4 regions of the Exiguobacterium artemiae 7-3 genome follow, and region 3 is predicted to be linked to each of the others. Evidence: predicted binding sites of a transcription regulator. Region 3 holds the regulator's gene; each other region holds the start of a gene.
What was found. Region 3 encodes LexA, which represses DNA repair genes until DNA is damaged. Its sites were predicted from a motif close to CGAACATATGTTCG; they were not measured.
Positions count from the first base shown of each region.

Region 1 (8,344 bases), 1.3 Mb from region 3:
CATTCGCTTCCGTCAGTGCCGTTACCGTGACCTTATTACTCGTAGGGATTTTTGCGATGGTCATGTTCAACGTCAACAAGATTTCCGATAACGTCGAAAAAGACGTCGAAATTCAAGTATTCGTCGAACGAGAGTCCGATCAGGCAAAAATCGATGCAGTTGGAAAAAAATTAGAACAGATGCCGGGTGTTGAATCTGTTCGTTACAGCTCAAAAGAAGAAGAACTGGACCGCTTCAAGGAACAGCTTGGCGAAGGATCACAAGCGTATCAGTCGGTTGAGAAGGATAATCCGCTCCACGACCGGTATATCGTCAAGGCAACTTCACCAAATGAGACAGAAACTATTGCAAATACAGTCAAAAAAATGGAAAATATAGATAGTGTCGAATATGGCGAAGATTATGTTGAGAAGATGTTCAACTTCCTTGAAGGGGTTCGGATCGGCGGAATCATCCTGATTGTCGGTTTGACATTCATGGCAATGTTCCTCATCTCGAATACGATCAAGGTCACGATTTTCTCACGTCGCCGTGAGATTGAAATCATGAGACTCGTCGGTGCGAAAAACGGCTTCATCCGTGCACCGTTCTTCATCGAAGGATTATTGATGGGGGTACTCGGGGCACTGATTCCGATTGCCGTCGTCTACTTCGGATACGAAGTGACGTACAATGCATTGCAACCGCAGCTCGTGTCCTTGAATGCCTCGATCTTCACCTTGATTCCACCGGGTGAACTGTCGATTCAGGTTTCTGTCATCCTGCTTGCACTTGGTGCTTTCATCGGTGTGTGGGGATCAACGACGTCACTTGGCCGCTTCTTGAAGATATAACGACTTAAAATCAAATAAAAGATAGAGGAGAGATGCTTCTCATGAAGGTCCGATTCTGTTCTACCGTCCTAAGCTTGGCATTAATTGGTTCAAGTGTATCCGTTCAGGCAACGTCCAAGGAAGATTTGTTGAAGGAACAACAGGAGGTCGAGTCCCGTCTGCAAGAGACGGAACAATCGCAGAATCAGACATCGGAGAAGTTAGTCTTGACGAAACAAGAGCGCAAGGAAGCGAAAGCGCGTCTTGATGAAGTCAACAGCCGTCTGGAAGATTTAGCGAGTAAGATTGCGGATCAACAGGCGGCTGTTTCTGTTGCCAAAGAGGAACTGGCGATCGTCACCCGTGCCGTCAGTCAAACTGAGACCAAACTGCGAGCGCAGGAAAAATTGATCGGAGACCGTCTGCGGTCCGTTCAACGGGATGGGGATGTCAAATACATCGAAGTATTGCTCGATGCCAAGGATTTTGGGGATTTGATTTCACGTTTCAGCACCGTCAGTGAAATCATCCAGCAGGACGATGGTGTCTTACAGACGTACCAAGCGAACGTCAAACAATTAACAGAACAACGGTCCGAGCAGGAACTGATTCTCGGACAACTAAAAAAAGAGCAGCGGAAGCTGTTGATTCTAAAGACCCGGATCATCGCGGAATCCGAAGTCAAACGGACACTGGTTGTCCGGTTGAACAGTCAGGTTAAACAGTTACAGCAGGAACAGTTCACGAAAGCGGAGGAAGCCGCGATCCTTGAGGACCAACAACGTCTGATCAGTCGTCAGCTGGAAGAGTTGCGGGCGGCCGAACTACAGGCCCGACAAGAGGCAAAAGAACGTGCAGAAGCGGCGCAAAGAGCAGCCGAAACAGCAGCCCGGGAAGCAGCAGAGGCCGAGCGGCAGGCAGAACAGGAAGCAAAAACGCAGAAAGAACAAAACCAAACGACGTCTCGCCCGCCGACGGCTTCGGAACCGGTAACGGAAGCACCTTCTTCCCAACCGGCGACACCCGAAACGGGAACGGCCTTGAAGCCCTTCCTGTTGCCTGTAACCGGCTATGTCTCGTCCCCGTTCGGTCCTCGCAATAATCCGCTGACCGGGAAGTCGGAACGGCATACCGGACTGGATCTCGTTAATGCCAAAGGAACACCAATCAAAGCAGCGGCCGGTGGGATTGTCCTCCGGGCTGGCAGTGCGACCGGCTACGGAAATGTCGTCATGATTACGCATCTGATTGAAGGCAAAGTCTGGACGACCGTTTACGGGCATCTCGATTCTGTCTCGGTCACGGCCGGACAAACGGTCATGCCGGGGGATATCGTCGGCAAACTCGGTTCAACCGGCTGGTCGACGGGACCGCATCTTCATTTTGAGATTCATCGCGGCGAGTGGGCCGTCGGGCAACCGAATGCGGTTGATCCGGCACCTTACATCTTATAACTTCAATGCGCGACTGACGAAAAGGTAGGGTAACCTATCTTTTTTTGCTATACTGAAAAAAATAGCAGGTTTACACCAGAAACGAGGAATTACGCGTGAAAAAATCGACAACGGCCGTCATCGCGGTCAGTACGTTTGGTTTGGGTCTTGGAGCAGGGGCTGTCGGGATGTTAGCGGCAGGTGGAACGGATTCAGTGGCGACGGGTTCTTCGTCTAAAGCAACGGGGGATTGGAAAAAGATTGATCAGGTCCGACAGATGATTTCACAAAATTATTTGGAAGACGTATCGGATCAAGAGTTGCTAGAAGGGGCATTGACGGGAATGACGGAAGTCCTCGAAGATCCGTATTCCGTTTATATGGACGAATCGGAAACCGCATCGTTCAACACGAACTTGTCATCGTCGTTCGAAGGAATCGGCGCGACGCTTGAACAAAAAGGCGAATCGATTGTTATCGTCTCACCGATCAAGGGATCGCCTGCTGAAAAAGCCGGTATCAAACCAGGAGATATTATTTTAGAAATCGACAGTAAATCAACAAAAGGACAGAAAACGGATCAAGCGGTAAAAAAAATCCGCGGCGAAAAAGGCACGAAAGTCGTCTTGACGATTCAACGCGGCGGACAGGATCCGATGAAGATTACGATCGTCCGCGATACGATTCCGATTGAAACCGTCTACTCGAAGACAGAAAAAGTTAACGGCAAGACGATCGGTGTCCTGCAAGTGACACAATTCTCGGACCCGACGGCAAAAGAGTTCGAAAAACAACTCGCAGCGCTCGAAGAGAAAAACATTGATGGACTTGTCATTGATGTCCGGGGAAATCCGGGTGGTCTGCTGACGGCAGTCTCACAAATGATTGCTCCGTTCATTCCGAAGGAGACACCGATTTTCCAAGTAGAAGATAACAAAGGCGAACGGACGCAGGAATTCGGGAAAGCGGACGAGAAGAAACCCTATAAGCTCGTTGTCCTCGAAGACAGTGGATCGGCCTCGGCTTCTGAAATTCTGGCAGCCGGTCTAAAAGAAGGTGCCGGTGCGGAAGTGGTCGGGACGAAGTCGTTCGGAAAAGGAATCGTTCAAAGTGCCTATGATTTAAAAGATGGCAGTGATTTGAAACTGACGACGAATAAATGGCTGACTCCGGACGGAAACTGGATTCATAAAAAAGGCGTCAAGCCGACAGTCGAAGTCAAACAGCCGGATTACTTCAATGTGACGAAGATTCTAACGGATGACAAGACACTTGCAAGCGGAGATTACGGCAAAGCTGTCGAAAACGCGCACCTGGTTCTCGAAGCGATCGGCTTCGATCCAAAAGGGCAGGACGGTTACTTCGGCGATACGATGAAACAGGCTGTCGAGCGTCTCCAAAAAGAAGCGAAGCTCGAAGCGACCGGTAAAATCGATCAAGTGACGGCGTCCGAAATGGAAAGCCGTCTTCTGAAGAAACTGGAAGATCAAAAAAATGATGTTCAGCGCATCAAGGCGTTGGAAGTCGCTGCACAATAACTCACAGAAAGAGGTCTGAATGAGCGTGGAATTACTCGATGGAATCGGTTGGACAGTGATTAGTCTCTTTGCTAGTCCAATCTTGTGGTTAGCAATTCTAGTCAGTTTTTTACTCAGCGTGCGACGTGTCAAACGTGAACGGAACCTGTTCCGGTCACGGACGCGCAGCAAACGGACCGATGTCTTCGAAACGCTTGTTCCCGGCTTCGTAGTTGGTCTTGTCTTATCCGTCATCAGTGTAAGTCTGGCATTGACGGTCTCGTCCGAGTTTCTGATTGCTTTCATGGTGTTGACGTTCTTGATTCTGTTAACTGGTATCATTCGATTCAATTTACCGTTAGGGTCGCTTGTCATCTTAGCAGGTGTCACCTGGTTCATGACGAGTGAACGGATTGATGGTCTTCGGGATGTCAGTGTCAGCGATTGGTTACTGCTTGCAGCCCTATCGTTAGGTGCCGAATTCCTGTTGCTCATCTGGCGGGGAAAAAAGAATTTATCGCCTTCGCTCGTCTTGTCGAAACGGGGACGTTACATCGGTGGTCTATCGTCCAATAAACTGTGGTTGATTCCGCTCGTCGTCCTTGTGCCGGGAAGCAGTCTGGAAGCCTTCATTCCGCAATGGTCGTTTCCGGAGTTCGTTCCGATCGTCCTGTTCTTGCCGGTCGGCTTCAGCTTCCTCTTTACTGGCCAGTTACCGGAACAGTTGATCCGTCCCCTGATCCAAGGGCGGCTGATCACGTTCTTATTGTCTGTCGTGCTCGCGGCAGGGGCATTCTTGACCGGACAGGATGTCTGGTTGTACGGCTTGCCTGTCTTGTTAATTATTCACCTGATTCTGCATCAGCGGACGAAACGACTCAACCGGTCACAGACCCCGTTGTTCCTTAATGGAAAACGTGGTGTCGTCATTCTCGGGACGTTACCGGAGAAACCGGCTTCTGAGATGGGACTGATTCCGGGTGAAGCGATTTATAAGGTCAACGGAGAGTTCGTCGAGTCGGAGAAATCATTTTATGAAGCGATTCAAAAACATAAGCCGTATCTCCGTCTCGAAGTCATGAACCATAACGGAGACGTCCGGTTCGCACAGCGGGCTTTTTATGAACAGGATCATCACGATCTTGGGATTTTGTTCGTCAGTGAGCCCGGTAATAAACGGACGAAAATCCGGACACTTCAGTGAGTCAAAATCAAAATCCAGCTAAAAAAAAAGTCCAGCCGCCGTGCTGGACTTTTTCTTTTGGTGAAAAACGGGTAACTTTTAAATGGAGCACTTCAAAATCGAATGTTTGTTCGTAAAGTGGTACAATAAAAATAGATTTTGTGAACTGGATGAGGGGGAAGAATACGATGGATTTTGAGTTAGTATCACCATTTGAACCGGGTGGCGACCAACCGGTGGCAATTGAAAAACTGATTGCAGGCGTCAAGAACGGCGAGCGCCATCAGACGTTACTTGGAGCGACGGGAACAGGGAAAACATTCACCGTCTCGAACGTCATCAAAGAGATTAAGAAGCCGACATTGGTCTTAGCGCACAACAAGACGCTTGCCGGTCAGCTGTATTCGGAGTTCAAAGAGTTCTTCCCAAATAACGCAGTCGAATATTTCGTCAGCTTTTATGATTATTATCAACCGGAAGCGTACGTACCGTCGACGGATACGTTCATCGAAAAAGACTCATCGATCAATGATGAGATTGATAAATTACGTCACTCGGCGACATCTTCTTTGTTTGAACGCGAAGATGTGCTGATTGTCGCGTCGGTATCGTGTATCTATGGTCTCGGTAATCCGGAAGAGTACAACAACCACGTGCTGTCGTTACGTGTCGGAAACGAGATGGGACGGAACGAGATGTTACGCCGTCTGATCGATATCCAATATGAACGGAACGATATCGATTTCCAGCGCGGACGGTTCCGCGTCCGGGGAGACGTCGTCGAAATTTTCCCGGCGTCGCGTGATGAACAATGTGTCCGGGTCGAATTTTTCGGAGATGAGATCGAACGCATCCGCGATATGGATCCATTGACCGGTGAAATCATTGCCGACCGGGAACACATCTCGATTTTCCCGGCATCCCACTTCGTGACGGGGGATACCCGTCTGCAAAAAGCGATTGCGAACATTGAGGCTGAGCTCGAAACGCAACTCGCGAAGATGCGCGAAGACGGTATGCTGCTTGAAGCCCAGCGTCTCGAACAACGGACGAACTACGATCTCGAGATGATGCGCGAGATGGGTTACTGTTCCGGGATTGAAAACTATTCCCGCCACTTGAACTTAATGCCACCGGGCTCGACACCGTATACGCTGATCGACTATTTCCCGAAGGACTTCCTGCTCGTCGCCGATGAGTCGCACGTGACGTTGCCGCAAATCCGCGGTATGTACAACGGCGATCAGGCACGGAAACAAGTCCTCGTCGACCACGGTTTCCGTCTGCCGTCGGCGAAGGACAACCGGCCGCTCCGGTTCGAGGAATTCGAAGAAAAGGTCAGCCAGGCGATCTATATCTCGGCGACACCGGGTCCTTACGAAATCGAACATACAAAAGAGATGGTTGAACAGATCATCCGACCGACCGGACTGGTCGACCCGACGATCGAGATTCATCCGATCACGGGACAAATCGACTACCTGATGGATAACATCCGGGAGCGCGTCGCGAAAAATGAACGGGTTCTCGTGACGACGTTGACGAAAAAAATGTCGGAAGACTTGACGGACTACCTGAAAGAACATGGCGTCAAGGTCAACTATATGCACTCGGAAATCAAGACACTCGAACGGATTGAAATCATCCGCGATTTACGGCTCGGCAAATACGATGTCCTCGTCGGGATTAACCTGTTGCGGGAAGGACTTGATATTCCGGAAGTCTCGCTCGTGACGATTCTCGATGCCGATAAAGAAGGGTTCCTGCGTTCGGAACGGTCGCTGATTCAGACGATCGGTCGGGCGGCCCGGAACTCGGAAGGGCACGTCATTCTCTTTGCTGATAAGATGACCGACTCGATGCAGCGGGCCATTGATGAAACCGATCGGCGGCGAAACATTCAGCTCGCCTTTAATAAAGAACACGGTATCACGCCGAAAACGATTCAAAAAGATGTCCGTGGTGTCATCAGTACGACGATTGAGAATGATGATACCGTCGAAAAACTCGAGAAGTTCAACAAACTGAAAAAACCGGAACGCGAAACGTTGCTCGAACAACTCGATCAAGAGATGCGTCAAGCGGCGAAAGACATGCAGTTTGAACGGGCAGCTGAATTGCGAGACCTTATCTTAGAATTGAAAGCAGGTGCCTAAGTTGGCAGAAAAAAAGAACAAAATCATCATCAAAGGCGCTCGCGTCAATAACTTACAGAACATCGATGTCGAAATTCCGCGCGATCAGCTCGTCGTCTTGACGGGCTTGTCGGGATCGGGGAAATCATCCCTCGCGTTTGATACGATTTATGCGGAAGGACAACGGCGGTATGTCGAAAGTCTGTCCGCTTATGCCCGTCAGTTTTTAGGTCAGATGGACAAACCGGATGTCGATGCGATTGAAGGACTCAGTCCGGCGATTTCAATCGACCAAAAGACGACAAGTAAAAACCCGAGGTCGACGGTCGGGACGGTCACGGAAATTTATGACTATCTGCGTCTGCTGTATGCACGGATTGGGAAACCGATCTGTCCTAATCACGGAATCGAAATCTCGAGCCAAACAATCAGTCAGATGGTCGACCAAGTGATGGAACTGCCGGAACGCAGCCGTCTGCAAATTCTCGCGCCGATTATTTCCGGACGCAAAGGAGCCCATGTCAAAGTCTTCGAAGACTTGAAAAAAGAAGGATTCGTCCGCGTCCGTGTTGATGGAGAAACGATCGATTTGACGGATGAAATCGAACTCGAGAAAAATAAAAAACACTCAATCGAAGTCGTCGTCGACCGGGTCGTCGTGCGTCCGGACGCTGAAGCCCGCCTCGCGGACTCACTCGAGACGGCCCTTCGTCTTGCTGACGGTCGCGTCATCGTCGATACGATGGATGGGAACGAACTGTTGTTCAGCGAACATCATGCCTGTCCGATTTGCGGCTTCTCAATCGGTGAACTCGAACCACGCATGTTCTCGTTCAACTCACCGTTTGGTGCCTGTACGTCGTGTGACGGTCTCGGAACGAAACTGGAAGTCGATGTCGATCTCGTCGTGCCGCATCCGGATAAATCGCTCAACGAAGGGGCGATTATCGCCTGGGAACCAACGAGTTCACAATACTATCCTCAGTTGCTGGCGGCTGTCTGCAACCACTTTAACATCGACATGGATACGCCTTTCGAACAGTTGTCGGAAGAACACCGCGATATCTTGTTGAACGGTAGCACGAAGGAAGAAATTCAGTTCCGTTATGAAAATGACTTCGGGATGGTCCGCAATACATCGTTATTCTTTGAAGGTGTCCTGAATAACCTGCAGCGCCGCTTCAAAGAGACATCATCGGACTACATCCGTGAACAGATGGAAGGGTACATGGCGAAAAAAGCGTGTCCGACGTGTAAAGGACAC
Region 1 is NZ_KK211190.1:643,151-651,494, forward strand. It holds gene ftsX (permease-like cell division protein FtsX) at 1-833, shown strand, start outside; gene P402_RS0104210 (M23 family metallopeptidase) at 875-2,266, shown strand; gene P402_RS0104215 (S41 family peptidase) at 2,362-3,783, shown strand; gene P402_RS0104220 (hypothetical protein) at 3,803-4,966, shown strand; gene uvrB (excinuclease ABC subunit UvrB) at 5,134-7,101, shown strand; gene uvrA (excinuclease ABC subunit UvrA) at 7,103-8,344, shown strand, end outside.
Region 1: the regulator LexA is predicted to act here: its motif matches at 5,066-5,079, upstream of uvrB (excinuclease ABC subunit UvrB).

Region 2 (8,344 bases), on a different contig from region 3:
AGCCCAGGTGATACAAAAATGTTTGTGGTTATGAGCGTTTGGATTACATCATTTACAAATGATAATTTGATTCATCAAACCTTAGTATTTTGTGTAATTACGTATCTACTGCAGTTAGGAATCGGATGGATCTCATGGATCAGAAAAGAAGGATTTCTTAATGCTTTGAAACAACAAAGAGAGCAACTTATCCTAGTACTTACTCCTGGTGCGCCGTTAGGAAAGGAAGTCATTTTCGAAAATTGGCCGGGTGCTGTTAATATGTGTTTAGGAGCAATCTTAACACTTTTAGCAAGGGGGATTTTGGTATGAGCAAAGTATGGACTACTGAAGATTTAAGAAAAGAAGAACGTAGATGGCTTGAAGCGAGGTGGGTTTTTGCAATAGGAGTCACTATAGCATTTATTGGAATGTTTTCTACAAGGTTTATAACTGAATCATTGACAAGTCCAGTATCAAAAATATCTGATGTGATTTTTTATGGATCGATATGTTATGTGGTAGTATGCACTATCTTGTATTTAAGAATCTATAAAAAAGTAGATTATAAAAAAGAAGGAAAACAGCTTAGAAAAGAGTTGGGAATTAAAAAACTAGATTTCCGTAAGTTGAATGATGGAAGTTATGAAATGCACCATCAATTGTACTTAAAAGAAGAAATGAAAGAGATGCGTGATAAAGGCATAACCTCAGATGAAATAACAGCAAGGTGGAAAAAAGATCTTGTGAGTGATTTTAAACGACTTGAGTCGTTTATGAGAGCTAAAGATTTGAAAGGTGACCCTGTAGTCATACACACATATACACACATAAGAATGTATAAAATTTGGAATGAAATAGCCCAAGATGTAGGGATCGAATTAGAAGTGATGAAAGGCAATAATCAAAAACCAGTAGGGTTCAAGTGGCGTGCCTGGAAGGATGGAGTCTATAGAACGAGTGGGAAAAAGGCAGATAAAGGCTCTATCCCTAAAGACATTGAATGGAATAAGTATGTTCTGACTTCTAAAACCGAATAAAGACGCATTTTCAACTACCAATTATTGGTTCGTATTGCATCTTTATATCACTTTGTGACATTATGAAGTTAGAAAAGTCTTCTTCTTCATAACCTGTACACGAAGAAAATCTTTAGAAAGAACAGGGATGCTATATGCCATTTAAAACATTTGCGGTACGCAATGAAGTAATCCTACCCATCCATTACCTTAGAGGTTTAAGTAAGTTAAGAGAGAAGGAAATGGGATGGAATGAAATTTTTGATAACGGTCTTGGAGTGGTTAAAGAAATCAAGGAACGAAATCATAAAATAATTGCCCCACCGACAACCGGTGTACGAAAAGAACGAATGGGACATGATTTTAAAGATGGCGTTTTTGATGAAATGAAAGTATATGCAAAGCATTTTGGCTTAAAACAAGCAGAATTGATTGAGCTATTTGCTTGGATATACTTCTCCACTCAATTTACTGAACAGGAAAAAGAATTCTTCCGACTAAATGAATGGATTTTTTATGTCGAAAGTGATTCTGACACTGAATAGTAAATCTTCACTTCAGATCCTGCAGCCTAATAATAATTAGCTGAGGAGACGACTTTATGATGCTAAAAATTAAACTAGCTTCTTTTGCACTTAAGCATTGGAAAGAGCTGGCGGGCGCAGTGGGTATAATCTTAGCGATTATTCTTACTGTGCCTTTTCTTGTCTTTACAGGTTTTATGCCTGGGGGAGAGGAAGCTAAAGTTAAAGAATATGCCAATGTAGCTAGTGAGTTCGGTATAGATTGGCAAGAACTCATTGCGTTTGATATGGTGCGTTTTGATAATGATCTCGATAAAGGTGATCCAGAAGAAGCAGCATTGTATTTTATAGAGTTGAGTGTAGAAAAGCTAAAGGTAGAGAGTGTTAAATGCGAAAAGAAAAATAAGAAAGGTGAGTGTATCAAAGGCGGAGGAACAATAGAAAAAGTAGTATCGAAAAAAAAATACAAAGGTAAGAATCAAATCTTATCGTTTATAAAAAGTAGTGGTAGTAGCACAAAGAACATAGCAGAATCGCTAAGGGAAATTGGTGCTAAATCAACTTATAGAGTATCGATGTCTTCACATGGTGTAGACGAAGCTATGGATCTCGCAAAGTTTACTAAAGTGATGAAAAGAGACGTCAAGCGTATTCTGGATAGTGGGATGCTCATGGAGATGTATCCTGATCTCCAATCAGTATCAGGAGGGATTGGTCTTTGTATTGGTGATGTTGCCCCTGGAGGTAGTGCTAAAGGCGTTACAGATAACGTGAAGGGCTATAAGTCGCTCATTGAAAAGTATGCAAAGAAATACGGAGTAGAACAGTACACAGGATGGCTTATGGCCATGATGCAACAGGAAAGTTCAGGAATGGGAACGGATCCAATGCAATCCTCAGAAGGACCATATAACACGCGATATCCTAAAGGGCCTAACGGTATTCAGGATGCTGAATACTCGATCCAAGCAGGTGTACAAGAGTGGAAAGCATCAATCCAAAAGGCTGGAGGTGACATGATGATCGCCGTTCAAACCTATAACTTCGGTGGCGCATTTTTACCTTGGATTAAGTCGCACGGAAACAAATATACACTAGAAAAAGCGCAAGAGTTTTCTAAATACTGGTGTTCGTCACACCCAACTCAACTAGGATGTGGTGATGGAGTACACGGTACACCTCAACATGCCATGATGGTGTTGAAGTATTATAACAACCCTGGTAAAGCATCGTGTGATTCGATGGGTGGAGATTTCATCGCTGGTAAAGGTGATTTCATTTCACCTATGCCAAAAGATACCTACACTAAAGGTACTTGGCACCAATTCAGGTCGCCAGCCTGGCATGCAGGTGTTGATTTGAACGTTCATTCTTGGGCAGATGAAGGGAAAATTGGAATTTATTCGATTGCTGCAGGCAAAGTAACTAGAGCAGAATACTCATCGTCTTACGGAAATGTAGTGTATATCAAGCACAAGGTAAAAGGTAAGAGTTTTGAATCGGTATATGCTCACCTAGCTTACACGCCGTTGGTTAAAACAGGAATGAGTGTCAAGCAGGGGCAAAAAATTGGAATGGTAGGAAATACGCCCGGGGTTCCATGGTCCACTTTCCCACACTTACACTTTGAAGTACATTCTCCAGCTTGGACTGTCGATAAAAAGAATGCAATTAATCCAGAACTAGTAGTAAAGGGGCTGTTTTGATGGGGTACAAACGATTTATTTTGATTTTAATCGGTACATTTATAGTTACGACAACCTTGATCATTACAGCTGCAGTAAAAATTGGTGAAGTAAGACATGAAAAACATCAAGTTGAGACTACTAATAATGAGTCTCAAGAGCCCCTTTCTACATTTTTACATGAACTTCCTGAAGTGGACGTAAAGAGTAGGGCTGAAGAGTTCGGTAAATCGGTCGTAGATGGATATTCTTTGTTTAGCTACTTTTCACCTGAAGCCTTTGGGGTTAAGGGAGCTCCTGAAATAATTGAAGGTCCAAATGGAGAAAGCCCGGAAGAGATGGATCAATTAATTATGAATAAGGTGAAACCGTATGGCTTTGTGAAGAAGTATAAGATAAAACAAATAAAGGAGGTGGAAGGTAATACTGAAACTTTATTCGAATTCACTACGGCTAAAGAAAAAGTATATGATGTAAAGCTTCTATACAATAATAAAGGCTTAATAATCACTAAAATAGTCACGGATTAAGCAATAAACAATCGTGTTTTGTAGTTATTTATGATATAATTAAACTATAAAACAAGGAGGAGATATACATGAAAAAACTCCAAAATGCCGATAAAATGCTTGAACTATTACCAGGTTTTTTAGCTTCATCTGCAGCTGAGGGATTGCCTATAGAAGAAGATCTAGTGAAAAAAATCAAAGAGATGTTGTCATTAGGATTAGATCCTACTGAAGAAATTGATGCTTACTATGATGAAAAATTAAAAGAAATATCTTCTAACACGTAAGGGGAGGGAACACATTGAGCACAGATCCTTATTCTCAAGATGGTGTATTGAAGAATAAATTTGGCGAAAAAGATCCTAGAAAGTTGGAGATTTTAGAGAAGAGGTCTACGATTCGTGGATGGATTAAACTACAAAACGAATTGATAGCTACTCCGAATTTAAAGCTAGATGTTTCTTTGATAAAAAAGATTCATAAAAACTTATTTGAGGATGTATATGATTGGGCCGGTGAGTATAGAACGGTGAACATCGTTAAAGGAAAAACGATGTTTGCTAATGCTCTGTATGTACCAGCTGCATTAGAAGATTTAGTTACAAAGCTAAATAGGGACATCACCTCGAAGTCTATTACGTCCAATAACATAGGTGAAAAATTAGCTTATTATTATGGTGAACTTAATATGATCCATCCGTTCCGAGAGGGGAACGGACGTACACAGAGAATATTTATTGAAAAAGTAGCAGATAAGCTGGGTTACTCTCTCCAGTTGGAAAAGGTAGACTCTAAGAAATTACTCGAAGTAACGATTGAGTCAGTAAATGGAACTGGAAGACCTCTAAAGAAAGTCTTTGAAGAGGTGATTGTAACCAAACACTTTAAGAGCCAATCTGAGAAACCACATATAAATAGTAAAAGTATCACTTCAACAAATGTAACCAAAAACAATTATGATTTAGAGAGATAAAGCTATAGGACTAAGTCGAGGCTTCTTTATGAAGTGGATGACTTAGTCCTATTTGCATTTAAAAATAAAAAAGTTTTTAGTTAGTTAAAAAAGGTTATTATAAGAACATATATTCTTATTTTTAAGGGGGTGCAAGATGTATAAAGATCGAGGAAACTTAAAGTGGATACCATTTCTTATGCCGGAACATAAAGCATTGTTATACGAGTACTATAAAGAAAAGCAAAAAATCCAGATGCCGGAATTGGATGAACAGATGTTGTCTATTTATGATGAATTCTTAACAGAAGCACTCTTTAAAGGAAACCAGGTCACAGTTCACTATTTTGAGAGTAGAGATAGTGAAATAAAAACATTTAAGGGCTATGTGCAAAAAATAGACGAATATAAAAAAAGAATAGAAATAGTCTCCCTTAAGGGTGAAAGGAAATTAATTTCATTTGGTTCCATTACAAATCTTGAGTGAAAAAATAGTGAGAGTGGGTTTAGTTTTTATCGAATATGTAAACATTCATAGTAAGAAGACATAATAAAATATATGATTTATAACCTATACAATAATAGGTTAAACTAAAAATGAGATCTAGTGGGGGGCACTAGATCTCATGAGAGAATTTGCTAGATTGTTCGACGTTTTTTAAGCATTTTCACTGGAAAGAAGCTTATCTTGATAACCTTTGCTGTTGGTAGCAACAAAGGTTATTTTTTTGTGCGTTTGTTCGTTTTAGTATCATTCGGTGGAATGCGTGTAGAAATAATGGTATAGATTACAGGACAAATGACGATACTCCAAAAAGAAGTAATCATCAATTCGATTGTGTTCAATTTATAAAACACCATCATTTCTCGCCTTTATTAACAACCTGCAATAGCTTCTCTTAATAACAATATATCCACTAATCAGGATTAATAATCACGCGCATTTCATATTTCATAATACTAAATTACTTACGATGTAATCATCTGAGTTAATGCAGGAATAAAAGGAGTGAGAATTGTAATGTGATTAGCAGCACTTGTTACAAATTTTTGGTATGCCTGAGTGAAAGCAGAAGTATTTTGAGTGCTTTCCATATTGTTTACTAATATTCTTAACTCACGTAACTCGTCTTGATCATTAACGTTTTCACTAAGAATTTTTTTTATTTCATCGAATACTTCATGATTCGAGGCGTTTACTACATTCATTGAATGATCTGTCGAATGATTATTGACTCGAGTGTTGGCGCCATTAAGGTTATACACTATTGATTGAGCAGGTCGTTCTCGTGCTTTTTTTTCTTCATATTCAACCTTTGTTAAGAAGAAACATTTTTTTTGAAAAACTTCCCCATTAACAATATCAGAAGTAATATCCCGAATATAAAATACATTTTTCGTTACTTTACCTTCTAACCAATCTCCTACTTGAATATCTACTTCCGGTACGAAACCGACGAATTTTTGATTACTTCCCTTTTCTGTATTCTTCAATCCTCTAACAACACCTAGATCCTGTCCGCCTCGTGTTAGTTCGTAGTCTTCTCCATGAGAGTCTAAGAATGATTTAATATTTAACATTGTGTAGTCTCCTTTTAATTAATTAAGTAAGTACCATTTAATTATAGTTTAAAAATACTTATAAATGAATTATATAAAACGGTCGATTGATATAAAAATATACAGAGGATAGTATATGGGAAAACGGGTAAATACTCTATGTTGGATGTGTGCATTCCTCTTATCGAATCTTCTGACAGTAAATGGAGTCCCGATAGATGTTCATTTAACGGCGTTGGTGGTGTCCTTTTTTTATGGGGAGATGGATGGATAACTAGTGTCTTGCTCCTCTTTGTATAGGAAATGATGTGAGTGGATCAGGCAGTGTGATAGCTGTTGCTGGATTATAAACACTAAACTAGACAATTTTCTTAAGGAGTGATTGCTTGTAGCGAACGGAGCTTTGATAATTCAATGTACCGTGTATGCGAAGGTGGTTGAACCCATTTACGTAATCCTGGAACTCGCGTTCCAGCTCCGTCAAACTCGAGAACACTCGTTTTTTGACAAACTCTGTCTTGATGATTTTTAACGTGGCTTCCGCGACTGCATCGGAAAATTTCAAGTATGGCTTCCACCACATCATCGACCAATGGTCGTTGCCTGGATTCATAATAAAAATGTACTTCTTGGTAATTGGAGGACGTTGCACATTACTGATACCGAGTATTTTTGTTGATTATTCTTGATCACATTTACTTTCGTCCTATGTCCAACTAACTGTAGGCCATCCACAATCCAAGAAAGAGGATATAGCGAAAGAGTAGAGAAAAATCTGAAGACTGGGTCCGAGCTTCTTACGGAGTGGGTGACTTAGTCTTATTTTTATAAAAAACTAAAGAAGAGTTTTTAGACAGTTAAAAAATGTTATTTTAAGAACAAGAATTCTTATTTTATACAGGTTGAATACTCTTCTTCGTATAAAAAATAATCCATTCAGGAGGAAATTAAATCAGATGAAGATTCTAGTTATCGAAGACGAGGAAGGATTATCCGAATTTATAGACTTAGAACTTAGCCATGAAGGATATCAAGTCACTGTAGCATCGGATGGTAGGCAAGGATTAGAATTAGCACTTAATAACAGTTGGGATATTATATTACTCGATTTGATGTTGCCAAAATTGAATGGGGTAGAAGTATGTCGACGAGTGAAATCAGTGAAAGACATACCAATCATCATGATTACTGCCAGAGATAGTGTGATGGATCGGGTCATGGGGCTCGATAATGGAGCAGATGACTATGTGTCGAAGCCATTTGCGATTGAAGAACTATTGGCTCGGATCAGAGTAATCGTGAGAAGAAACGAAAAAAAGGTTGAACTAGACGCGTATTCAATAAAGTTTAAGAATCTTGATTTGAATATTGAATCTCGATTATTACACAAAGAAGATGAAATCATTGAGCTGACGAAGAAAGAATATGATTTATTGTTCATGCTCATGAAGAATAGGGATCGTGTACTTACACGAGAAGTCATTTTGGATCACATTTGGGGATATGAGAGTGAAGCAGAAACCAATGTCGTAGATGTCTACATACGACACCTTAGGAATAAACTCAATGCTTCAAATAAAGAAGAGTACATTCAGACCATTCGCGGATTAGGATATGTGATGCGACAATGAAAAATACCAAACGAAATTTGAAAATCAATGGAAAGTTAACGTTATGGGCAGCATCCATATTACTTATCTTATTTTTCATATACACAATGCTACAGTATTTTTTAGTTCAAAATTGGATTATGGTGCATGAAAAAAGCTCACTTCAAAAACGGATGGATGAAGTTGTAGCATATATTCAAGAATCTGACTCAGCCGAGAATATTTCAGAACGACAAAAATATCTCAAGGTTTTGAATGAGCAGGATCAAATGATTCGTCTGGTACGAGAAGATGGGCACGTGGTGTTTACTATCACGGATGGGATTCCTAAAAAGTGGGTGCCCGCAACATTCATGACACGATCTGAATTGATTGAAAAAAAGATTACGAATGAAACAGTTCTCATTTATCGGAAACCACTTACGGTGGGTGAGTTCCAAGGAACCGTTGAAATCATCCGCAATGTGGAAGGATTCGATAGTCTCATTGACCAACTTCTAGCATTA
Region 2 is NZ_JHZS01000005.1:38,685-47,028, forward strand. It holds gene P402_RS0100575 (hypothetical protein) at 1-312, shown strand, start outside; gene P402_RS0100580 (hypothetical protein) at 309-1,019, shown strand; gene P402_RS0100585 (hypothetical protein) at 1,154-1,543, shown strand; gene P402_RS0100590 (lysozyme family protein) at 1,600-3,228, shown strand; gene P402_RS0100595 (hypothetical protein) at 3,228-3,737, shown strand; gene P402_RS0100600 (hypothetical protein) at 3,806-4,003, shown strand; gene P402_RS0100605 (Fic/DOC family protein) at 4,018-4,689, shown strand; gene P402_RS0100610 (YolD-like family protein) at 4,826-5,155, shown strand; gene P402_RS0100615 (hypothetical protein) at 5,638-6,249, opposite strand; gene P402_RS16085 (IS3 family transposase) at 6,587-6,841, opposite strand; gene P402_RS0100625 (response regulator transcription factor) at 7,185-7,859, shown strand; gene P402_RS0100630 (HAMP domain-containing sensor histidine kinase) at 7,856-8,344, shown strand, end outside.
Region 2: the regulator LexA is predicted to act here: its motif matches at 4,792-4,805, upstream of P402_RS0100610 (YolD-like family protein).

Region 3 (8,344 bases):
GTTGCGGGAAGTATTGTTTGAATTCCCGTTGTGCCGAGTTCACGATTTGACCGTCATGATCAAAGATAATGGCACGTGAACTTGTCGTTCCTTGATCGAGTGCTAAGATATACTTGTTTTCCATTGTAAAGTCCCCCTTGAAGTGTAAGTTGAAGTCTTTTCGTCAATTAAAACAGCATTTGATGAAGGAAAACGGCAATCGCACCACCGATGAATGGACCGACGACTGGGATCCAAGAATAACCCCAATCTGACGAACCTTTTCCCGGGATTGGTAAAATGGCATGGGCAATCCGCGGTCCAAGGTCACGGGCCGGATTGATGGCATATCCTGTTGTACCACCAAGCGAGAGACCGATGACGACAACAAGAAGACCAACGATTAACGGGTTTAGACCGTCAGCGAATGAGTTGGCACCAAATGCTAGGATTCCGAAGACCAAGACGAATGTCCCGATGATTTCAGAAACAAGGTTTGAACCGGTATGGCGGATAGCTGGTCCTGTTGCAAAGACACCTAATTTTGCAGCTTGGTCATCTGTCGCTTCAAAATGTTTCATGTAATGAAGCCAAACGAGTACCGCACCGATAAAGGCTCCGATTAATTGAGCGGCGATGTAGACAGGTACATCTGCCCATGGTAAATCAGAGTTTAACGCTAGCGACAATGTGACCGCTGGATTAAGGTGGGCACCACTGGCGGCTGCAATATAAACTGCAGTCATGACGGCGAGACCCCAAGCAAATGTGATGACGATCCAGCCGCTGTTCTCAGATTTCGTCTTTTTCAAGACAACCCCTGCAACGACCCCATCCCCGAGCAAAATCAGAATCATTGTTCCAATCAGCTCACTAATAAAGTTACTCATGCAAAAACCCTCCCTTTGGATTAAAGCAAATATTGGCCTTTCCATTTAAACCTACATCTAATTGATAACGTTTTCAATACAAATAATTCAAATCTTCAAATTAAATTTTCCTTAATTTATGTTTAAAAAAATGAAAAATGGATAACAAAAACCCTTTGTTCATTTTTGTGATGAACGAAGGGTTTTCAGCGGCGTTTTTTTCGCTTTTTTTTAGTTCGAAAGAAACTGCTGGAATGATCAAGAACGATATGGATCGTACTGGCAACCATGATGCCGGTGATAAAAGCAGGCATGGCTGCAAACCAGGAATCGACCGTACTCGACTCGATGATTTTCAGGTACAGCGCTAAAAATAAAAGTGGAATCACGAAAGCCGCGCTGTACAGCAGGCGAATGAGGTCACCGATGATCAAGCCATGCGACCAGATGGAACGGTGGGGCATGATTTTGACATACGGCATCCAAAGGACACGTAGCGGTCCGTGGCGATAGTAAGGTTCAGACTTCAAATCGAGGTCGGGTGAAAGCCAAAGGGTGCCGACAGCGATGCCGACAGCAGTTGGAAGCCAATCCGTCTGCTGCGTTGCGACCGAATACGCAACGTAGCCGGTTAAAGCAACGGTATTGACTGTATCATGTACATTTCCAGAAGGCATAAAAAAAGACCAGCTGAGCTGGTCCCTCGCTTAGTGGATCGTCCGATATACGCCGATGACCTTGCCAAGAATCGAGACGTTATCGAAATACATCGGGTCCATCGAGTCATTTTCTGGTTGGAGACGTACTTGTTGATCTTCTAAGAAGAACCGTTTGACTGTCGCTTCGCTATCTTCGGTCATAGCAACGACGATTTCACCATTCTCTGCTGTGTTTTGCTGACGAACGATGACCCGGTCACCGTCTAGAATACCTGCGTTGATCATGGACTCACCATCAATCGTCAACATGAAGACATTTTCGTTCCCGACGTAATGTGCAGGAAGTGGGAAGTGTTCCTCAATGTTTTCGATGGCCGTGATTGGAAGACCAGCCGTTACTTTCCCGATGACGGGAATATGCACGATGGCTTCGTGATCTTCATCAGGTTTATCAAGCAATATCTCAATCGCACGTGGCTTAGTTGGGTCACGGCGAATCAGTCCGCGTTTTTCTAGACGATCCAAATGACCGTGTACCGTTGAGCTTGAAGCAAGACCAACAGCTTCACCGATTTCACGAACTGAAGGCGGATACCCTTTCAGTTTCACTTGAGCAACGATGTAGTCAAGGATTTCTTGTTGTCGTTTCGACATTTTCCGCATATGAATTGCCACCTCTTTCCGGATTGGTTTTTGAAGGTTATAGGAATACATGTTTCTAAAATCACTATAACATAGAACAAATGAGCGTACAAACAATTGTTCGACATTTTGTGTTGACCGAACACTGGTTCTTGGTTTAAGATGAGTTATGCGAACAATTGTTCCGAGAACATCTATTCTAAATCATTTTTAATTGGAGGGATTTATCATGATGCATACGATTCGTACCCATGCCTTTTCCATTGTTTTTTATACGCTCAGCCTTGCTTTCATTCTTTTTCTCTTAACGCCTCGACCGGACGAAAAGGTCGATCAACTCTTGACGGCTTCTGTTACGGTCGATCAAAATGCGACAGTCGAACAAGTCGCCGAAGTCTACAACGACGGTTCAATGACGGACCAAGAATATGTCGAATGGTTGATTGAGAATAATGAATTAAAGACGACACATGTCATTTCGAAAAACAAAATCGTTGTACCAATCGCGCAACAATGACAAACTGTAAAAGTTGTCAATGAACGAACAGGGGTGTGAAGTACGATGAAAGTAGTAATCTACTGTCGCGTCTCGACGGAAAAAGAAGCACAGGACAGCTCGCTTGAGCGGCAAAGGTCAGAACTGTCGGGACTCGCTGCAACAAAAGGATTTGAAGTCGTGGAGATCATCACGGAAAAAGAAAGTGGTTACGACGTTGACCGGGAAGGTATGTTGTCCGTTCTCGATTACGTCACACGTCAAGCCGTGGACGCCGTTCTTGTGACGGATGATACACGGATCGGGCGCGGGAATGCCAAAATCGCCATTTTACATACATTCCAAAAACATCAGGTTCAACTGATGACGATGGAATCGGATGGCGAGTATAAATTGGCAGATGCCGAAGCGATGGTGCTTGAAATCGTATCGCTCGTCGAAGAGTATCAACGGAAACTGCATAATGCAAAGATTGCCCGCGGTATGCGACGGGCTGTCGAAAATGGTTTTCGTCCCGAACAAAACCTGAACCGCCAAGGTGAAAATGCCGGTCGGAGCCGGAAGGAAGTCCCGATTGAAGAAATCGTGCGGTTACGTGAGTTAGGACTGACATTTGCGGACATTGCGGTGACATTAAGAGGGATGGGACATGACATTTCGAAAGCGACCGTCAACCGGCGTTATCTGGAATATAAAGAAGTTGTCAGTACGTACGAATAGGGAAGCAGGTTTGATGCCTTAGCTGCGCATCAAACTTGCTTTTTTTTTTTGTGTCTTTTACAGTAAGGTTACTATTGAATGCTCAACTTTGAGTCAACAGAAAGAGGGATACTATGTTATCACAAGAACAATTAGACCGGATTAATGAATTAGCCAATAAATCAAAAATCGAGCCGCTGACCGATGCGGAAACAGCGGAACAAAAAGAATTACGGACGGCTTATCTCGAAGCATTCCGCGGTTCGTTCAAAAATCAGATGATGGGCATTAAAATCGTCGATGAAGAAGGAACCGACGTAACACCGGAAAAACTAAAGCAGGCACAAGAAGAAGAACGGAACAAACAATAATCGGAAAAGCTATGTCACTCAATGGGATGAGTGGGGTAGCTTTTTTTGAGAAAAAGTTCGTAATGTGTATCACGAAAGTGCCAAGAAAACGGCAATAGAGAGCGCATTCATTTTAATGTGACATACTATTTAGAAAAGTTGTATCACATTTCTGGGTATGCTAAAATGAGAAGGAATTTGTGAAAAAGAGAGAGGATGATTGTTTTGACGAACATGACAACAGTAGAATTATTAGCAGTAAATACGATTCGTACCTTATCAATTGATGCAGTACAAAAAGCGAACTCGGGTCACCCGGGAATGCCGATGGGTGCAGCACCGATGGCATTTACATTATGGGCGGATCATATGAACCACAACCCTAAAAATCCAGAATGGTTCAACCGTGACCGTTTTGTACTTTCAGCAGGACACGGTTCAATGCTTCTCTACTCACTCCTCCATTTATCAGGTTATGATCTCGCGATGGATGACTTGAAGTCATTCCGTCAATGGAACTCAAAAACACCGGGTCACCCGGAATACCGTCACACAGCAGGTGTCGATGCGACGACTGGTCCACTCGGACAAGGCATCGCGATGGCTGTCGGGATGGCGATGGCAGAACGTCACCTCGAAGCGAAATACAACCGTGACGACTTAAACGTCGTCGATCACTTCACATACGGCATTTGCGGAGACGGCGACTTAATGGAAGGTGTTTCAGCAGAAGCGGCTTCACTAGCAGGACATTTAGGTCTTGGTAAACTCGTGGTTCTGTATGATTCAAACGACATCTCGCTTGATGGCGATCTCGATAAATCGTTCTCGGAAAACGTTCAACAGCGTTTTGAAGCGTACAACTGGCAAGTTATCCGTGTCGAAGACGGAACGGATCTTGATTCGATTTCAAAAGCAATCGAAGCAGCAAAAGCTGAAACGACAAAACCGACATTGATTGAAGTGAAAACAGTCATCGGATTTGGTTCACCAAACAAATCAGGGAAATCGGCTTCACACGGTGCACCACTCGGAGATGCGGAAATCAAGTTGACGAAAGCAAGCTACGTTTGGGATCACGAAGAATTCTATGTGCCGGAAGAAGTTAAAGACTTGTTCGAAGAGCGCATCGAAAAACGTGGCGCTGACACGGAAGCAGCATGGACTGAGAAAATGGAACAATACAAAGCAGCACATCCAGAATTGCATGCTGAACTTGTTCAAGCAATCAATAACGAATTGCCAAGCAACTGGGAAGCAGACCTTCCGACTTACGATCTGACATCGAAAAAAGCAACACGTCAGACAAGTGGTGAAGTCTTAAACGCTCTTGCGAAAAACATCCCGTCGATCTTCGGTGGATCAGCTGACTTAGCAGGATCAAACAACACGATGCTCAAAGGCGAAGCTGACTTCGACATCGATCCAAGCGGCCGTAACATCTGGTTTGGTGTTCGTGAGTTCGCGATGGCAGCTGCTGTCAACGGTATGGCGTTACACGGTGGTGTCATTCCTTACGGCGCGACATTCTTCGTCTTCTCGGATTACCTCCGTCCAGCGGTTCGTTTAGCAGCATTGATGGGGATCCAGTCGATCTTTGTCTTGACACATGACTCGATTGCTGTTGGTGAAGATGGTCCAACGCACGAGCCGGTTGAACACTTGATGAGTTTCCGTGCGATGCCGAACTTGACAGTTTACCGTCCGGCAGATGGAAAAGAAACGATTGCCGCATGGAAAACAGCGGTTCAATCGAAAAACAAACCGACACTTCTCGTCATGACACGTCAAGGATTACCTGAACTCGAAGGTACGACGGTCGAAGGCGCTGAAAAAGGCGGATACGTCATCGCGGGTAACATCGAAACAGCGGATACGATCTTAATGGGAACAGGTTCTGAAGTGCACTTGCTCGTCGAAGCACAGAAAGAACTTGGCGAAACGGTAGCAGTCGTCTCACTTCCGTCATGGGAATTATTCGAAGCGCAATCAGCAGAATACAAAGAATCAGTCTTGCCAAAACGCATCACGAAGCGTCTTGCGATTGAAGCCGGTGCTTCACTCGGTTGGTATAAATATGTAGGAACAGAAGGTCAAGTCATCGGAATCGATCGCTTCGGTGCTTCTGCTCCGGGAGATCTTCTCTTAAAAGAGTACGGCATGTCTGTTGAAAATGTCTTGAACACAGTCAAGCAACTCGGTTAATGAAGAAAGGTGCGCAAACGCGCGCACCTTTTTTTTGCATTATCTATGCAAAGGCTTTAAATTATAGTATAGTAAAAAGCGACGTTTGAAGTTAGAGGAGGAAGCAACTTGGCTACATGGATTTGGATTTTAATTGCCCTTCTTTGCTTGGTAGCTGGTGTCGCCCTTGGTTTCTATATCGCTCGCCGATACATGATGAACTATTTGGAGCAAAACCCGCCAATCAACGAAGATATGATTAAGACATTGATGATGCAAATGGGTCAAAAGCCATCACAAAAGAAAGTCAACCAAGTGATGCGTTCAATGAGTGGTTCAATGAAATCACCGAAAAAATAACGACTTGTAAAAGGAGACCAGATTGGTCTCCTTTTGTTTGCTATTTTTTAGGAAGATGGCTAATCTAAAATGTGAGACTATTAGAAATACTCAATCGATTTAAAAGGGGGGGACTTGTATGGGAGTCTTCAGGAAACTGAGTTGGTTTTTTCGACTCGAATGGAAAGCGTACAGTTTAGGAATCATAGCGTTGATTTTTGTTGCCGGACTGGAACTGATTCCGCCGAAAGTAATCGGTTCGACGGTCAACGGACTGAGCGAAGGCAGCTTGACGAAAAATGATTTATGGAAATTGGTCGGCACACTGGTCTTGATCGGGGTATCGACCTATGTGATTCGTTATTTTTGGCGGTTTTATATCTTTGGAGCGTCGATCCGGCTCGGACGGTTGCTGCGAAGTCAGTTGTATGGTCATTTTTCAGACTTGGATCAGTCCTTTTACAAGAAGTACCGCAGCGGGGATTTGATGGCGCATGCGACGAATGATGTGCAGGCCGTTTCGATGACGGCAGGAGCCGGTATTTTGACACTCGTCGATTCCGTGACGATGGGCAGTTTCGTTATCATCACGATGATTACGACCATCAGTTGGAAACTGACGCTCGTTTCCTTATTACCGATGCCACTGATGGTTTATTTGACGTCACGGTATGGGAAGATGCTGCACTCAAGATTCCACGATGCACAGGAAGCCTTTTCAGATTTGAACGACAAGGTCGCTGAAAGCGTCAGCGGAGTTCGTGTCTTGAAAGCAACAGGAGAAGTCGAGTCGGATGTCGGAACGTTTACTTCTCTATCAGACGACGTCGTTCAAAAAAACCGCCGCGTTGCGAAAATCGATGCCTTATTTGATCCGACGATTTTCGGTTTGGTCGGCTTGTCTTACATCATCGCGGTCGGATATGGGGCATATTTATTACAACAAGGAGAAATTCGGATCGGGGATATCGTATCCTTCACTACATACTTAGGATTATTGACGTGGCCGATGCTTGCGTTCGGCTGGTTGTTTAATATCGTCGAACGGGGACGGGCATCGTACGACCGGATTGAACGAATGCTTGCGATTGAACCGGAAATCAAGGATGCGAAAGAAGCGGCGACGACGGTTTCGTCCGCGGATTTACAAGTCGCGGTCGATCGGTTTGTATATGATACACAACCAGTGCTTGAGAACATCCGCGTAACATTGACACCCGGTCGGACGCTTGGAATCGTCGGTCGGACCGGTTCCGGAAAATCGACGTTCGTTCGTCTGTTATCACGCGAATACGATGTCAAATACGGCTCGATTGCGATTGGTGGGCAAGACGTCAAACAATTGACACGGGAAACGGTCCGGAAGCAAGTCGCGATCGTTCCACAGGATCACTTCCTGTTCTCTGCTTCGATTGCCGACAATATCGCATTTGCAAAACCAGATGCGTCGATGGAGGAAATCATGGAAGCCGCACGGGTCGCTGCAGTTCATGAGGATATTCTCGGTTTTACAGAAGGTTATGCAACGATGGTCGGGGAACGGGGCGTCACGTTATCCGGCGGTCAGAAACAACGGATTTCGATTGCCCGGGCGTTACTCGCGGATTGTCCGATTCTTGTACTTGATGATGCCTTGTCGGCTGTTGACGCCAAGACGGAGGAAGCGATCATCGAACACTTCCGGACGGCGGATAACGAACAGTCACAAATTATTGTCGCGCACCGTCTGTCGGCGGTTTCGCATACCGATGAGATCATCGTCCTCGATGCGGGACGGATCATTGAACGGGGAACACACGAGGAATTACTGGCGCGTGACGGTTGGTATAAAGAAACCTACGACCGTCAGCAACTCGAATCACTCGTCGAACAGGGAGGTGGAATGCTTGAATCATGATATTAATGAAAAAGCGGTCTTGCGACGATTGCTTGGATTCGTCAAACCGTTTAAAAAACAAGTTTTAGTCGCCTTTTTACTGCTGCTCGTGACGACCGGAGCAAAGCTCGGAGGTCCTTATCTCGTCAAAATCTTTATCGATGATTATGTCGCGGTCGGCAACTATCCGGCGCAGGAAGTTGCGTTATTGTTCGGTGTGTACTTACTTTTGCATACGACCGGTATCGTCG
Region 3 is NZ_KK211190.1:1,906,974-1,915,317, reverse strand. It holds gene glpK (glycerol kinase GlpK) at 1-124, opposite strand, end outside; gene P402_RS0111005 (MIP/aquaporin family protein) at 168-869, opposite strand; gene P402_RS0111000 (metal-binding protein) at 1,055-1,525, opposite strand; gene lexA (transcriptional repressor LexA) at 1,556-2,170, opposite strand; gene yneA (cell division suppressor protein YneA) at 2,379-2,666, shown strand; gene P402_RS0110985 (YneB family resolvase-like protein) at 2,712-3,365, shown strand; gene P402_RS0110980 (DUF896 domain-containing protein) at 3,479-3,715, shown strand; gene tkt (transketolase) at 3,929-5,899, shown strand; gene P402_RS0110970 (YneF family protein) at 6,008-6,238, shown strand; gene P402_RS0110965 (ABC transporter transmembrane domain-containing protein) at 6,357-8,114, shown strand; gene P402_RS0110960 (ABC transporter ATP-binding protein) at 8,104-8,344, shown strand, end outside.

Region 4 (8,344 bases), 450 kb from region 3:
GCCGTGTCCGACGAGCAAAACACGTTCGTGTTCCTTTTGTTCAAACGTCAATTGGTTTAATAGGATCGTAATCCGCTCGTTGGCATCCTTGATCTCTGCTTGAATTCGTTTACTGAATGGAGCGACAAGTCGTCCGATCAACGCCCAGGCGAGGAACGGAAGACGAATCCGCGAGCGGATGGTCGGGAACGGCACTTCACGTAATAAATCCGTCACGATGATGTCCTTTCCATAAACGCTTTCCGCTGTTTGGACGGCCCGTGGCATACTGCTCGCGTAACAGATCGTCCAGTCGATGTTGCCGAGTTCAACCGGTTGGACATCGATCGTCGAGACGTCATAACGCTCAATCCAGGCTTCGATATCGGCTGCGCTGATCCAGCCTTTGGTCGGGTAACCTTCCGTTACCCGGTGGTGTCTGACTAATCCAATCTGTTTCATGATTTTACGACGGTCGCTTGCGTCAAGAAACCGTCCACCTCTCTTTCTATCTCTCAATCTATCGTCTTGCTGTCGTTACAGGGCAAGGCGAATCGCCATCCCGCACAGCAAAGCACCGAGAATGCTCAGTAAACTGCCGATGATATAATATTCCGCAAAGCGGCGGTCGTCAAACTGTTTAAAGCGGGCTAATGCCTTCAAGGCAATGATGAATCCGATGGCGCCTGTTGCATTGACTGCCACCAGACAGACGATGATGGCCCGTTCGACGAGCCCGATATAACGGCCTACACCGTTGATTTCCGTCGTATAACTGCGGGCAGAATCTTCGACTTCATGCGTGACGGACCGCTTCAGACCGTCCAGTTGTTCTTTTCGTGTGACCTTCCGCTCAAAATGCGATTCAATCAAGCGGGGTGCGAAGGGGGCAAGCAACGGGGCAATCCCGCGTCCGATCAATTCTGTCGCAATCAAACCCCAGACGCTGACCCATAGGATTTGCTCCGGTAACGTAAACGATACCGGCCAAGCGACAGGGGTGAAAAAGAAGACAATCCCCGTCAGAATGGCGATATGGAGCAGCTGGTCGATCCAAAAGGCAAGGGCCGGGGGCAACAGTCGTTTTAAGGGCGAACCGTCCAGCAAGGCATGTGTGACGATGATTCCGCCACCGATCATCCAGGCCGTCGGACCAGTCACGTCATCCATCTGGTAAAAGAGTCCGAGGACGGCGGCTGTGCCGATGCTATGTATAGCGAGATGTTCGAGTAATACCCGCAACTTGCGTTGTTTCGACTTCGCCATCCGTTGACTCTGGAACGGGAAGTCTGCCAGCAGGTGGATGAGGAGCAGGCTTAACAACAAAGTCATCCGATCGCCTCCCAGACTTGCAACTGTTTTAAGGCATCAATCAAGGCCTGTTCCAGGCGTTTACGTTGTTTACGTTGGGAGCGGGCAACGAGTTTCGAGACATTCATCCGGGCATCTTTTTCTTGAAAGCCCATCTTCAAGCCGATTTCTTCATAAGTAGCATCCGGATGCTGATCCATCAGCCGGTGCAATTCGATTTGCCGGTCCGTTTTACCGAAATAAGCAGGGTACAGCATCTCGATATAACCGTTCAGCAGGGCGGTCGGCAAATAGGGTGGTCCTGAAAAAGCAATCTGATTTGCGGTCTGTTTTGCAGCTTCCTGGGCTTCGAAAGCGAAAATAACGGCACTCCCGTTCGCTTCATCAGCATTAGCCGTCGATAACGTCTCATATTGACCGAATCCGATCCCGATATAGCCGTTTAGAGGTTGATTCAACAGCATCAATATGAGCGGATAACTAACGGCATATTCGTTGAATACACCAAGCAGACTGTCACCGGACTTGATTTGAAACGGTACGAGTGCTTCGGGAAAGGCATCGTTCAGCTGATCAGCCAATCGATGTAAATCGGTTAACAATTGTTCTTTACTGGAATAAGCACGGGAATTTCGAATATCAAATGAAACTGCGACAGCTTGCATACAAATCCTCCTTGTTACCGAATATACGGTTACTTATCTATTGTTACCGGTTAAAGGGTAACAATAGACGTGTTACTGTATTTAGAGTAACAGGGAAGCGTAAAAAAACAAAGACAGTTGCGTTCTTTTTTTCTTAAGTTAACATAACATATATTATCAATAGTTAACAAATAACGTCTCATAATTAAGGTAAACTCAACATAGTGAGACAAAACAAAAAAACACGGGATTAACCGTGTTTTCGACAATCGTAATGATGTGTCCGTTCCAAGCGGCTCATCAAACGATCCAGGAAAATATGATGCCGGCGTTCGAGTTGCGTGATTCGTTCAAGCGGTAACCAAGCGAAATGGAAAAAATCACCGCAATCTTGACCGTCACCAGCGACACAATGCGTCCATCTGTTTTCCTGACATTCGATATGAGCATGATAGAAATACGTGTAATGCACCCGCATTCGTTCCGGATAACGCATTTCTTCTTCACCTACGTACTGGACGGTCGCGAGCGATAAACCGCTTTCCTCGAGCGTTTCCCGAACCGCGGCTTCTTTGGCGATTTCAGCATCTTCGATTGTGCCGGCAGGAATTTGCCAATCACTGTCTGGAGCGGATTGCGGATGAAAAACAAGTAGTTCCCATCCCTCTGGTTGCTCCCGTGTGATATAGATTGCTACTTTTTCGCGTCTTCTGAATTTCATCGTCATCACCTCTCCAGTTGGCAGATGGCACAAAAGCAGCCGAGGAACATGTCCGTAGCTGCTTGATGAAACGAATCCTATAAGCTAAAGCTCCGAACTGCCCGCTCCACATACTTCGTGGTAATCTTGCCTGACCATTTTCTTTTATTGTAGCGGTTATTGCCGGTCGTTTCAATTTGTAAACGGGTGATTTGCCGATAATTCGAAGAAAAGTCTGAAAAAGCGGGAAAAACAGACGTCAGAAAGCTAGAAACGAACGGGAAAGAGCGACTTTACGCCGTATTTCATAAAAAAAGACACCCCTCTGCAAAACTGAGGGGCATCTGACCATCAAACGGTATACCAATCGAGAAGCGGACCAAATTTTTCTTCGTCATAGGCAAACGAACCGTTCGATAACCGGTCGAGGAAGGACAACGATTGGACTTGAATCGTCTTTTCCTGCTCTTTTCCGATCAAAATCAGTTCTTTTGTTTGGGTAACGTCAATTAATGCTGCGACCTGATGCGGTTTTGATTTTAAGTCGCGTAACAGCTGCGTGCCGCGTAAGGCACGGTTCGAGACTTGGAACTGGTCAGCAAGGCGCATTTTCTTCAGTGCGCCCCGCTGCGTCAAGAGGACGATATTCGGTGCTTGTTTAAAGCCGATCGCACCGGCAACGACATCCTGATCACGCAGGTTGATCGCTTTCACACCCGCTGCCCGGACACCCACGACCGGCACGTCGTCTTCCGTGAACCAGAGACCAAATCCGTGCTGGGTCGTTAAGAACAATTGCTCTTGTCCGGTAGAAACCTTGGCATACAAGACTTCGTCATCAGCCCGTAAACGGACACCTTGAAGTGGTTTTGACTTCCGCTGGGCATTGTAGTCGCTCAATTTCGAACGTTTGACCATCCCTTGGCGGGTCACGAACAGACAGTGCGATGTCTCGTCAAACGTGCGGACGAGATCAACCGATAAAATCCGGTCGCCGGAATCAAGCGGCACGAGATTGGCGACGTGTTGTCCCCCGTCCTTCCATTTCGTATCGGGTAACTGATGGACCGGGATCAAAAGATAGTTCCCCTGGACGGTCCAAACGATTAAGTGATCCGTCGTCATCGCCTGTCCTTGATACAACAGACGATCCTGTTCCTTCATCTCCGGCAAATCATTGGTCGCTCCGAAAGAACGCATCGAAGACCGCTTGATATAGCCGTTTTTCGAGACGAAGACCATCGTTTCTTCGACGGCAATCATGACTTCTGTCTTCAGTTTCAACTCTTCGACTTCCGCTTCGACCGTCGAACGCCGGTTATCAGCAACCTGCTCTTTTAAGATTGTTAATTCTTTGATGATCAATCGGTTCCGGGTTTTTTCGTCGTTGAGAATCTTCTCGAGACGGGTGATTTCTTTTTCGAGTTTCGCCGCTTCGTCCTGCAATTCGACGATATCGGTATTCGTTAACCGATACAATTGAAGCATGACGACCGCTTCCGCTTGGCGGTCCGTGAAACTGAACCGTTCAATCAGCTTGTCTTTCGCTTCCGATTTGTTGGAGGCAGACCGAATCAACGCGAGTGTTTCATCGAGGACCGAAATCGCCGTCATCAAGGCCGAAACGACCTCTTGGCGGCGTTTTGCCTGCTCGAGATCAAACGAAGTCCGGCGGATGACGACATCCTTGACGTGGCTGAGATAGGCGTCAAGTAACGCGAGAACGCCCATCTGACGCGGTGTCCGCTCGTGGATTGCGACCATGTTGTAGTTATAAGCGACTTGCAGATCAGTCTGCTTCAGGTAGAAGTGAAGCACCCCTTCTGCATCCGCTTCTTTTTTCAGCTCAATGACGACACGAAGACCATCACGGTCCGTCTCGTCGCGGACTTCCGCGACCCCTTCGACTTTGCGGTCCAGGCGGAGTTCTTCCATCCGTTTGACGAGGTTCGCTTTATTGACTTCATACGGGAGTTCCGTAATCAGGATTTGTTGGCGTCCGCCGCGTAACGTTTCGATCGTTGCCCGCGAGCGGATGATGACTTTCCCGCGACCGGTTTCGAACGCTTTTTTGATCCCGTCGAGCCCTTGGACGACTCCGCCGGTCGGGAAATCAGGACCTTGCATATGCGTCAGTAAATCATCGACGGTATGCACCGTTCCCGAGATTCGGCCAATTGCCGCGTCCAACACTTCACCGGCATGGTGCGGCGGGATTTCCGTCGCATAACCGGCCGAAATCCCGGTCGAACCGTTCATCAGAAGGTTCGGTAAGAGGGACGGCAATACAAGCGGTTCCTCTGTCGTATCATCAAAGTTCAGCGTGTAATCCACAGTCTGTTTATTGATGCCGTCGAGGATCAAGCTCGAGACTTTCGATAAACGAGCTTCCGTATAACGCATCGCTGCCGCACTGTCGCCGTCGATCGAGCCGTTGTTTCCCTGCATGTCGACTAACGGATACCGGAGTTTCCACTCCTGACTCAGACGGACCATCGCTTCATACACCGATGAATCGCCGTGCGGGTGGTAGTTACCGATGACGACGCCGACCGTTTTCGCGGATTTCCGGTAGGCGCGGTCAAACAAGTTGCCTTCCGTATGCATCGCGTACAAGATACGGCGTTGAACCGGTTTCAACCCGTCCCGGGCGTCCGGTAAGGCCCGGTCCTGGATGATGTATTTCGAATAACGACCGAACCGGTCCCCGACGACTTGCTCGAGGGACAGGTTGAGGATGTTTTGCAGGTTAGACATATCAGTTCACACTCTCTTTCGTCACATGTTCATTTTCAATGATCGAGAGGTCTTCCGTCAGCCCAAACGCTACATTGTCTTCAATCCAGCTTCGGCGGTGTCCGACGTTATCGCCCATCAGCACGGAAACCCGTTTTTCAGCGACAGCGGCATCATCGATCGTGACACGAATCAACGTCCGTGTATCGGGATCCATCGTCGTTTCCCAAAGTTGTGGGGCATTCATCTCACCCAGTCCTTTGTACCGTTGGATCATATACCCTTTGCCGAACTTTTTCGTTGTTTTAGCAAGGGTTTCTTCGTCCCAGACGTACTCGAACTTCTCGGATTTGCCCTTCCCTTTGGAGACGCGGTAGAGCGGTGGCAAGGCGACGAAGACTTTCCCGGCATCAATCAACGGACGCATGTAGCGGAAGAAGAACGTCAATAATAAGACTTGGATATGCGCCCCGTCGGTATCGGCATCTGTCATGATGATGACTTTGTCGAAGTTACAGTCGGACAGGTCAAAGTCTGCTCCGACGCCGCTGCCGATCGCGTGGATGATCATATTGATTTCTTCGTTTTTCATGATATCGGCAAGTTTGGCTTTTTCCGTGTTCAGGACTTTCCCGCGTAACGGTAAAATCGCCTGGAACGTCCGGTTACGGCCTTGTTTCGCTGAACCGCCGGCGGAATCTCCCTCGACGAGGAACAATTCGTTTTTCTCGGCGTTTTTCGACGCAGCCGGTGTCAGTTTCCCGTTCAGGATGCTCGAACGTTTCTTTTTCTTCCCGTTCCGGGCTTCTTCGCGGGCTTTACGAGCCGCTTCCCGGGCCTGAGCGGCGCGGATCGCTTTTTTGATCAGGAGTGTCGCCGTTTGTGGATTTTCCTCGAGATACGTCGACAAGCGGCGTGTAATAACGGCGTCACAGCTCGTCCGGGCTTCCGGAGAACCAAGTTTTGATTTCGTTTGTCCTTCGAATTGCAGAAATTCTTCTGGAATCCGGATCGACACGATCATCGTCAATCCCTCGCGGATATCGTTGCCGTCGAGGTTTTTATCTTTTTCCTTAAGCAGCGTGTTTTTGCGGGCATACTCATTCATCACCCGTGTCATCGCCGTTTTGGCACCGACTTCATGTGTTCCGCCGTCGCGTGTCCGGACGTTGTTGACGAACGACAGGACGTTTTCCGAATAGGCATCCGTGAACTGGAACGCGATATCGACTTCAATCTCATTTTCCGTTCCTTCAAAGGCGACTGTCGGATGTAACGTATCTTTGTCGTCATTTAAATAGCCGACGAATTCGCTGACTCCGTCTTCGTATTGGAACGTGTCCGCTTTGTCCGACCGTTCGTCGGTCAGTGTGATTTTCAGACCTTTCAGCAGGAAGGCCGATTCACGCAGACGTTCCGCCAACGTATCGTAATTGTATGTCAACGTGCTGAAGATTTTTCCGTCCGGTTTGAAATAGACGCTTGTTCCTTTTTGACGGGTCGTTCCCGTTTCAAGCAAGGTCGTTTTCGGAATTCCCCCGTCTTCGAACGTTTGCTCAAACTGTTTCCCATCGCGGTAAATCGTGACTTTTAACTGCGTCGACAGAGCGTTGACAACAGATGCCCCGACACCGTGCAGTCCGCCTGATGTTTTATAACCGCCTTGACCAAATTTACCGCCGGCATGAAGCACCGTGAAGATGACTTCTGCAGTCGGTTTTCCGGAAGCGTGCATCCCGGTCGGCATACCACGTCCATGGTCGCGGACGGTAATTGCATTATCTTTATGGATGATGACATCAATCTGTTCCCCGAATCCGGCCAGTGCCTCATCAATCGCATTATCAACGATCTCATACACCAAATGGTGGAGTCCGCGATGATCGGTCGAGCCGATATACATACCCGGGCGCTTCCGGACTGCTTCGAGTCCTTCAAGCACCTGTATGGCATCATCATTATAATTGTTTAAATCTGTCGCCATGTTTTTCACCTCAAATAGAAAAACGTCGAATATTCCAAACGTTCGTTCGTTTTTCTAGTAGTCTGTATCTAATTGTAGGCATCTTCTTGCTATCTGACAAGGATAATCTAGAAAACAAGAAAAAAAGACACCTACTGTCAAGGAGTAGATGTCTTGCCGGATCACGATCACAAGTACTGGTGTTCAATTTTAATACAACGGTTTTCGATGTACGGAATACCGGCACCGAGTGCCAAACTTTCCGCTTCGACACTCGATAACCCGAGCTGATTCCAAATCATGCCGACGTCACCGTGTGCTACAGCATCTTTTGCTGTGTCCGCCAAAAATTCCGAACGACGGAAAACATCGACGATATCGATGTGTCCCGGGATACTGGCGACACTCGGATATACTTTCTGCCCGTTCCATTCATTTAAGGTCGGGTTGACCGGAATGACTTCGTAACCATGTTGGACCAGGTAATCGGCAATCCAGTTCGCAGTTTTCCCTGAATCACTTGATACACCGACGACCGCAATACGTTTTGCGTCTTTTAATAACTTACGAGCTTGTTGATCTGAAATCATGTTATGTCCCCCTCGTGTTAAATACAAGATAGTCTTAGACTATATACCCCATTCGATTTGGATTAAGCCTCGAAACGGGCACATTCACAATGTCCGAAACCAGGAATTGACCAAAACGTCCTGTACGAAATCGAGACAACCAACTCCCTGTCGGAAGGAAGTTCACTGCAACTGAGAGCGAATTTGGAACTTTCGATTTGTTCCTGGAATTAGGTTGACATAATAGTGTTATTGTATTTTAGATGTTGAAAGGGGATGTTTTCTCGTTTGCATCGAGTTGAATGATTACCCGTCCCGATGATTTTCGTTGCAACTGAGAGCTCCCTGTCTGACAATTTAACGTTGCGTGAAATAACTATTTCACGCAAACTAGTGTACCGTCTACCAACGTTTGGTATAGTAGTAACAGAGAGGGGATAGA
Region 4 is NZ_KK211190.1:1,460,748-1,469,091, forward strand. It holds gene P402_RS0108370 (histidine phosphatase family protein) at 1-441, opposite strand, end outside; gene P402_RS0108375 (DUF3307 domain-containing protein) at 517-1,311, opposite strand; gene P402_RS0108380 (hypothetical protein) at 1,308-1,955, opposite strand; gene P402_RS0108385 (NUDIX domain-containing protein) at 2,185-2,655, opposite strand; gene parC (DNA topoisomerase IV subunit A) at 2,986-5,391, opposite strand; gene parE (DNA topoisomerase IV subunit B) at 5,393-7,354, opposite strand; gene P402_RS0108400 (CoA-binding protein) at 7,522-7,923, opposite strand.
Region 4: the regulator LexA is predicted to act here: its motif matches at 7,390-7,403, upstream of parE (DNA topoisomerase IV subunit B).